DNA from 2 places in the Streptomyces sp. NPDC057638 genome. Region 1 is predicted to be linked to the other one. Evidence: riboswitches for the same ligand, from Rfam matches in the RefSeq annotation. Region 1 holds a riboswitch; the other holds the start of a gene.
What was found. Region 1 has a riboswitch for thiamine pyrophosphate ahead of thiC (phosphomethylpyrimidine synthase ThiC). Riboswitches for the same ligand answer to the same signal wherever they lie in the genome.
Positions count from the first base shown of each region.

Region 2: linked by a shared signal. The riboswitch ahead of thiO (glycine oxidase ThiO) and the one ahead of thiC (phosphomethylpyrimidine synthase ThiC) in region 1 are both predicted to bind thiamine pyrophosphate.

Region 1 covers NZ_JBHVHF010000030.1:13,506-17,711, reverse strand. The annotation lists gene thiC (phosphomethylpyrimidine synthase ThiC) at 1-1,486, opposite strand, end outside; TPP riboswitch at 1,479-1,629, opposite strand; gene ACFVIM_RS06960 (YibE/F family protein) at 1,904-3,382, shown strand; gene ACFVIM_RS06955 (SsgA family sporulation/cell division regulator) at 3,543-3,983, opposite strand; gene ACFVIM_RS06950 (IclR family transcriptional regulator) at 4,104-4,206, opposite strand, start outside.
Region 2 covers NZ_JBHVHF010000200.1:5,198-9,403, reverse strand. The annotation lists gene thiS (sulfur carrier protein ThiS) at 1-159, opposite strand, end outside; gene thiO (glycine oxidase ThiO) at 156-1,484, opposite strand; TPP riboswitch at 1,482-1,594, opposite strand; gene ACFVIM_RS24020 (hypothetical protein) at 1,685-2,050, shown strand; gene ACFVIM_RS24015 (NAD(P)/FAD-dependent oxidoreductase) at 2,286-3,461, shown strand; gene ACFVIM_RS24010 (Rv2175c family DNA-binding protein) at 3,585-3,950, shown strand.

The DNA.
Region 1 (4,206 bases):
CGTCATCCCACTCCTGGGCACCCGGGTGCCCCTTCGCCAGATCGGCCGCGTGCGCGGCGATCTTGTAGGTGATGACGCCCGTCTTCACATCGTCACGGTTGGGCAGACCGAGATGCTCCTTGGGCGTCACGTAGCAGAGCATCGCCGTGCCCCACCAGGCGATCATCGCCGCGCCGATGCCGGAGGTGATGTGGTCATAGGCGGGCGCGATGTCCGTCGTCAGCGGGCCGAGCGTGTAGAACGGGGCCTCCTCGCAGATCTCCTGCTGGAGGTCGATGTTCTCCTTGATCTTGTGCATCGGGACATGACCGGGGCCCTCGATCATCGTCTGTACCTGGAAACGCTTGGCGATGGTGTTGAGTTCCCCGAGCGTGCGCAACTCGGCGAACTGTGCCTCGTCGTTGGCATCCGCGATCGAGCCGGGCCGCAGGCCGTCACCGAGCGAGTAGGTGACGTCGTACGCGGCGAGAATCTCGCACAGCTCCTCGAAGTTCTCGTACAGGAACGACTCCTTGTGGTGCGCCAGACACCACGCCGCCATGATCGAGCCGCCGCGCGAGACGATCCCGGTCTTGCGACGGGCGGTGAGCGGCACGTACCGCAGCAGCACCCCCGCGTGGACCGTCATGTAGTCCACGCCCTGTTCCGCCTGCTCGATGACGGTGTCCTTGTAGATCTCCCAGGTCAGCTCCTCGGCCTTGCCGTCGACCTTCTCCAGCGCCTGGTAGAGCGGCACCGTGCCGATCGGCACCGGCGAATTGCGCAGCACCCACTCCCGGGTGGTGTGGATATTGCGCCCGGTGGACAGGTCCATCACGGTGTCGGCGCCCCAGCGGGTCGCCCAGGTCATCTTCTCCACCTCCTCCTCGATGGAGGAGGTGACGGCGGAGTTGCCGATGTTGGCGTTCACCTTCACCAGGAACCTCTTGCCGATGATCATCGGCTCGATCTCCGGGTGGTTGACGTTGGCGGGGAGCACCGCGCGGCCCGCCGCGATCTCCTCCCGCACCACCTCGGGGGAGACGTTCTCCCGGACGGCGACGTACTCCATCTCCGGGGTGATCTCCCCCCGGCGGGCGTACGCGAGCTGAGTCACCGGGCGGCCCTCACGCCCGCGCCGGGGCTGACGCGGACGCCCCGGGAAGACGGCGTCGAGGTTGCGCAGACCGCCGCGCGGTGAGGTGTGCTTGATGCCGTCGTCCTCGGGGCGGACCGGGCGGCCCGCGTACTCCTCGGTATCGCCCCGGCCGATGATCCAGTTCTCACGGAGCGGCGGCAGTCCCCTCCGTACGTCCGTCTCGATCCCGGGATCGGTATACGGACCGGAGGTGTCGTACAGCGTCACGTCCTTGCCGTTGGTGAGGTGCACCCGGCGGACGGGCACCTGGAGGTCGGGGCGAGAGCCCTGGACATACCCCTTGTGCCAGCCCGGCGTGCGCCCGTCGGCCTGGTCGACGGCAGGCGTGTGTGCGTCCTGAACGGTCATGAGACCTACTCCCTACGCCGGCATTACCCGGTAACAGGTTCGGCGGTCGACGCGGCCATATCCGCGATGGCCGTCTTCCCGACGGCCGGTGCGGAGGTCAGCGCCCTCTCAGCCCGGTGCCCCGAGCTCCCGCGTGTGCAAAGTGCCCCCACGCTAGCGCCCTCTTTGGCGTGCTGAACAGAGGCCCCCCGCCGTTCTTGCGATGATCGGTCGGTGACGCCTTCGCCACCCGACCCCCCACCCCCGCCCATGGACCCGCCCTGGGACCGGCGGCAGGGACAGCCGCCGCACCCGCGGCCTCCCTCGCCTCCGGAGCCCGCGCCCGGGATCCCGTCGCCCACGACGGCCCCCGCGCCCCACCCCGGCCACGGTCACGGCCCCGCACAGGACCACGGCCCTCCCCCCGCGCACGGAAACATGCCCGCACCCACGCGGGGACCGACGCAGGGGCACAACCACGGCCCCGCCCACGGGCATGAACCCAGCCACGGTCACGCACACGGCCACAGCCATGGGCATACGCACTCCCACGGCCCCGCGACGCCGGTCTCGCGCCATCTGCGCAAGGTGATCGCCGCCGTGCTGGTGCCCTTCGCCGCCGCTGTCGCCGTCGGGCTGCTGGTGCTCTGGCCCGGTGGCTCCGCCGACCACAAGCCCACCGGCGTGGGCTTCGACCGGCAGACCGAGGAGGCCCGGGTGGCCTCGGTGCAGCAGATCGACTGCCGGAAGGTGAACGCGGGTCAGGTGCCACCGACCGGTGACACCAGCACACCCCAGGGCCGCGAGGCCGTCAACTCCCAGCGCGGCAGCTGTGGAAAAGCGACGATCGAGGTCACCACCGGCCCTCATACGGGCCGTACCTTCACCGAGATCGTCCAGCCGGACGCCCCTCGTCAACTGCGGCAGGGGCAGGAGGTGGTGGTGGCCTACGCCCCGGACGCGCCGCGGGAACTCCAGTACGCGGTGATCGATCTGGACCGTACGGTTCCGTTGGCGCTGCTCGCCGGGATCTTCGCCCTCGCGGTGGTGCTGGTGGGTCGGATGCGCGGGGTGATGGCCCTGATCGCGCTCGCCACCTCGTTCGCCATCCTGACGCTCTTCATCCTTCCCGCGATCCTGGAAGGCTCCAATCCGCTGGTCGTCGCGGTGATCGGGGCGAGCGCCATCATGCTGATCGCCCTCTACACCTGCCATGGGCTCAACGCGCGTACCTCGGTGGCGGTGCTCGGCACCCTGGTCTCGCTGCTGCTGATCGGGCTGCTCGGCTCGTTCTTCGTCGGCTGGGCGCTGCTGAGCGGCAACACCGACGACAACACCGGTCTGATCCACGGCCTCTATCCGAAGATCGATATGAGCGGACTGCTGCTGGCGGGCATCATCATCGGCTCGCTCGGTGTCCTCGACGATGTCACGGTGACCCAGACCTCCGCCGTCTGGGAGTTGCGCCAGGCCGACCCGACGATGGGTCCCCGCGCGCTCTACCGGGCCGGGATCCGCATCGGCCGGGACCATATCGCGTCCGTGGTCAACACCCTGGTCCTGGCCTACGCGGGCGCCGCGCTCCCCCTGCTGCTGCTCTTCTCGATCGCCCGCAGCGGTGTGGGCGCGGTCGCCAACAGCGAGTTGGTGGCCGAGGAGATCGTCCGTACCCTGATCGGCTCGATCGGACTGGTCGCCTCCGTCCCGGTGACCACGGCCCTCGCGGCCCTCGTGGTCTGCGCGGACCGCCCCTCCTCACTCCCGCCGGGCCCCTCCCCCACCGCGCCCGTGACCCCCGTCCCGGACGGCGGTACAGGTACGCCTACGGGGCGGGGGATGCCCCTGACCCGTACGGGGCTCCCAGGGCTGAAGTCCCTCCCGGGACGCAGCGGCACGGGCCGCCGCCGCAAACGGTGAGACCTGGCCGGGGAGCGTGCCGCACACGGTGAACCCGGCGCGCGGCGAGCCGACCGCACCCGGCGCCGGTGGCCGACCGGCCCGGGGCGGCGGCCCCACCGATCCACTCCCGGCCCGATCCGCCCGCGGCGGTGCCGGTCCGCCCGAGACCGGCACCGTCTCAGCCCGCGTTCTCCTCCGTCTCGGCCAGGATGTTCCGCAACGCCTTGTCGAGACACCCCTCGAAATCCCCGTGCGCCCGCTCCTGTCCCAGCGGCACCAGCTTGTCGGTGCGGTCGAGGAAGGCGACCACTGGTGCCGCGCTGACCTGGAAGAGCGCCCGGTCGGCGCCCACCTGGAGCCGGATCGCGATATCGGCCAGCTCCTCCGGCCCGGTCGGGGCGACCCGCACATCCCCGTCCCCACTCGGCCCGAGGATCCCGTCCATCAGCAGATCACGGCCGAAAGCCCAGGTCACCGGCGCGTCACCGGGTAGATGGAAGGTCATCCGCACGGCGTACGGATCCTCCGTCTCGTAACGGAGCTCCACCGGGATCCGGAACGAGAGCTCCTCGGAGACAAGGAAGCTCATCAGGACCTCGGCTTGGACCGACTCGCGCATCGTGTACCCCGCAGTGAAGAATGCCTACTGAAAGCTTGTCAAAAACGGCCAGGATTCATCCCTCTGACCCTCTTGCCACAATCGTGCTCCACGCGCTAGAGGACTACAAGGAGTGATTTTTCAGATACTGATAGAGAGCGAGAGGACGTTAAGCAGCTCCCCCACCCCTTTGCGTAGCTGCTCGACCGCGGGGAGCAATCTCTGCTCCTGATGGATGGGTAGA
Region 2 (4,206 bases), on a different contig from region 1:
GACGGCGGCCGCGATACCGGTGGGCGGCTCGGCGGGGTCGCCCTCCGGCGCGGTGCCGGGCCCCCGCGTGACGTCGGCGATGAGATGGTCCAGCGTCGTACCACGGGCGAGTTCATGACGCGCGCCGTTGACGGAGATCACGACGGACACACTGGTCATACGGGCTGCTCCTGGGGAAAGTGCCGCTCGGTCGCATCCGTGTCGCCGGATGAGAAGCGGAGAGGGGAGAAGGGCAGGGCCTCGGACGGGAGTGCGCCGTCGGTCAGCGCGGTGGCCATCGCGTCGCCGGTGACGGGGGTGAGGAGCACCCCGTTGCGGTAGTGGCCGGTGGCCAGGTGGAGGCCGGGCAGCGCGGTGGGGCCCAGCAGGGGCGCGTTGTCGGGTGAGGCGGGGCGCAGCCCGGCGCGCGTCTCCGTCAGCGGGAGTTCGGTGATGCCGGGCACCAGCTCATGCGCGTCCCGCAGCAGTTCGTAGACACCGCCCGCCGTGACGGAGGTGTCCCAGCCCTGTTCCTCACTGGTCGCCCCGACGACCAGCTCGCCGTTCTCGCGCGGCACCAGATAGACATGCCCGCCGCGCACCACCGCGCGGATCGTCCGGGAGAGGAAGGGGGCGTACGGACGGGGAACGGCCAGCCGCAGCACCTGCCCCTTCACGGGGCGCACCGGGGGCACCACCGCGTCGGGCAGCCCCTCCAGGCGTCCGCTCAGGCTGCCGCCCGCGATGACCACCTGTCCGGCGGGGAGTTCGGTGCCGTCGGCGAGGCGGGCGCCGACCGCGCGGTCCCGGCTGACCAGCAGCCGCGCGGCCCAGTCGCGGCGGAAGGTCACCCCGGCCCGCGCGCAGGCGGTGACCAGCGCGGCCGCCAGCCGCCGCGGGTCCACCTGGTGGTCACCGTCGACCCGTAGCCCGCCCCGGACGCCCGGCGCGAGCATCGGCTCCAGACGGCGGCACTCCCGGCCGGTCAGCCAGGCCGACTCCAGGCCGCAGCGCTGCTGGAGGGCGTGGAGTTCCCGCAGATGGGCGCGGTCGTCGGCGTCGAGGGCGATGGCGAGGGTGCCACAGGTGCGGTAGTCGATCCGCCGCCCGCTCGCCTCCTCCAGTTCGGTGGTGAAGGCGGGGTAGCGGCGGGCGGATTCCAGGGTGAGGGAGAGCAGGGTCTCCTCGCCGTAGTGGAGTTCGGTGACGGCGGCGAGCATGCCCGCCGCGACCTGGGCGGCGCCACCGCCCGGCTCCGAGTCGGCGAGGGTCACCGCGAGCCCCTTCTGGGCGGCGCGCCACGCGGTGACCAGTCCGATGATCCCGCCGCCGATCACCAGGACGTCGGTGGCGCGGGGGGTCCGGGCCCGCCGGCGGAGGGGTGCTCGCGCCGGGTCCTCACGGGGCGGGTCCTCGCGCGCCTGTTCCTCGCGGGGCGGGTCGGCGTCTCGTGCCGGGGGTGCCTGAGGAGTGCCGGTGTCGCTGGCGGTGTTGACAGGGTGCATGGGCGATCAGCTCCTCCCTTCGCCGGTATGACCCGGATCAGGTTCGTACGGTCGGAGGCCGGCCAGCCTCCCTCTCAGCCCGGTCCGTCCGGGCTCCCGCGAGTGCTCTACGGTGGCCACCCTAACCTCCGCCGCCGGGCCGCCGTAAGGCGCGGTGGCGCCGCCGTGACCTCCGTACCCACGAGCCAAGGAGCAGCGCTGTGGCTGGATCCCGCCGATCACTCCGATCCCTTGACGGGCTTGTCCTCGCGCCGGTCGCCGACCAGGCGCCCGGCCAGGTCGGTACCGGCACCCGCTTCACCTACCACGAGGAGGCGGACCGGATCTGGGCCGAGTACGCCGGTGGTGACGTGGTCCGCGGTCATCTGGTGGGCACCCGGGACGGGGACCGGATCGACTTCCGCTATGTGCAGTTGCGGACGGACGGCACCACCGCCTCCGGCCACTGTGTCTCCACCGTGGTGGAGCTGCCCGACGGCCGGGTGCGACTGGAGGAGAGCTGGGAGTGGGAGTCCCAGGAGGGCAGCGGGACGAGCGTGGTGGAGGAGCTGCCGCGCACGGGGTGACCGGCGAGGCGTGCCCGTCCTGCGGGGCGGCTTGCCCCGTTTCACCCGTGTGCGGGCCGTACGCGCGCGGCCCGGGGCCGTCGGGCCGGTGGGCCCGGGAGCCCAGGACACTGGGGATTCGACCGGGCTGTCCCACCCTCCATCGTCTGATGATGCGTCAGATGCGTAAGGTGGTCATGTGAGCGATCAGCCAGATGAGCAGCGGACACGGCGCGTGGTCGTCGTCGGAGCGGGCATGGCGGGCGTGCAGACCGCCGTCGCCCTGAGGGAACAGGGGTTCACCGGCCCCCTCACCCTGATCGGGGCCGAGCCCCACCAGCCCTATGACCGGCCACCCCTGTCCAAGGCCGTCCTGCTCGGCTCGGCCGAGGGCTCGGCCTTCGAGATCGACTTCGAGGAGCTGGGGATCGAGCTGCGGCTCGGCCGCGAGGTCACCGGGGTACGCGCCGCGGAGCACGAACTGGACACCGAGGCCGGGCCGGTCCCGTACGACGTCCTCGTCATCGCCACGGGCGCGCGGCCGCTCACCCTGCCCGGCAGCGAGACCGTGCCCGGGGTCCATCTGCTGCGCACCCTCGACGACGCCGAGCGGCTGCGGCCGGTCCTCGCCGCGAAGCACGACATCGTGGTCGTGGGCGCGGGCTGGATCGGTGCCGAGTTCGCGACGGCCGCGCGGGCCGCCGGATGCGCGGTCACCGTGGTGGAGGCCGCCGACCGGCCGCTCCCCGGCGCGCTGCCCGCCGAGATCACCGCGCCGATGGCCGACTGGTACGCGGAGTACGGGGTGGACCTGCTCACCGGGGCCCGGGTCGCCACCGTCGAACCCGGGACGGTCGTCCTCGACGACGGACGGAGGCTGGCCGCCCAGGCCGTGGTCGTCGGTGTCGGCGCCCGCCCCGCCACCGGTTGGCTCACCGGCTCCGGCGTCGAGACCGGGCCCGACGGCGCGATCACCGCCGACGCCCAGCTGCGCACCTCACAGCCCGATGTGTACGCGGTGGGGGACTGCGCCTCCTTCCCCTCCGCCCGCTATGGCCGCAGGCTCCTGGTCCACCACTGGGACAACGCCCTCCAGGGGCCCCGGACGGTCGCCGCCAACGTGCTGGCCGCCGCGTCCGGCGAGCCGCTCCAGAGCTATGACCCGGTGCCGTACTTCTGGTCCGAGCAGTTCGGCCGCTTCGTGCAGTACGCCGGTGACCACGCGGACGCCGACACCACCGTGTGGCGGGGGGCCCCGGACGGCGAGGGCTGGTCGGTGCTCTGGCTGCGCGAGGGCGCCCTGGTGGCCGTGCTCGCGGTGGGTCGTCCCCGTGACCTGGCCCAGGGCCGCAAGCTGATGCTGGCGGGGGCGAGGCTGGATCCCGAGCGTGCCGCGGACGCCGCCCTCCCCCTGAAGGCGGCCTCGGCCTGAGCCGGACCGGAATCCGTTTCACCCGCGCTGACCAGCGATGTCACCCGAAGGCACGCCGCCGCGACGGGCGTGTCCCCCGGCCCCCCGCTACCGACTGTCAGTCCCAGATGGCAGGCTTGTCCCGTGACCGAGATTGACGCAAAGATCGACGCCCTCGTCCCCGCCTGGCTCACTCTCCCCGATATCGCGGAGATGCTCGATGTCGAGGTGACGCGTGTGCGGCAGCTGGTGAAGGAAGGCCAGCTGATCGCCGTACGCCGGGGAGAGAACCGGGTGCTTCAGGTGCCCGCCGCCTTCATCAGCGACTCCAAGGTGGTCAAGGGTCTCTCCGGCACCCTGACGCTGCTGAGGGACGACGGCTTCAGCGACGAGGAGATGCTGGAGTGGCTCTTCACCGCTGATGAGTCCCTGCCGGGTACCCCCGCGCAGGCGCTCAGTGAGAATCGCGGGACGGAAGTGAAGCGCCGGGCGCAGGCCCTCGCGGTCTGACGAGGCGGTTCTTCTCCCCAGGCTCCACCCGGGGGTGCCCCCAGCCTTGATGGGGGCACCCCCGAGGGGGAGCCGGGGGGACGGTGCCCCAGGATGGGCGTGCTCGATCACTCGTTCCTCGTGATCTCCGCGCGACTCAGCTGAGACTCCGCCGGGCCCGCGCCCGGAGGTGCCCTCGGCGCGCCCCTTGGGGCCGGAACCGCGGTGGCGACCCGATCACGCGGAGACCGGACCGATTCACGCGGTGCGCGGACGC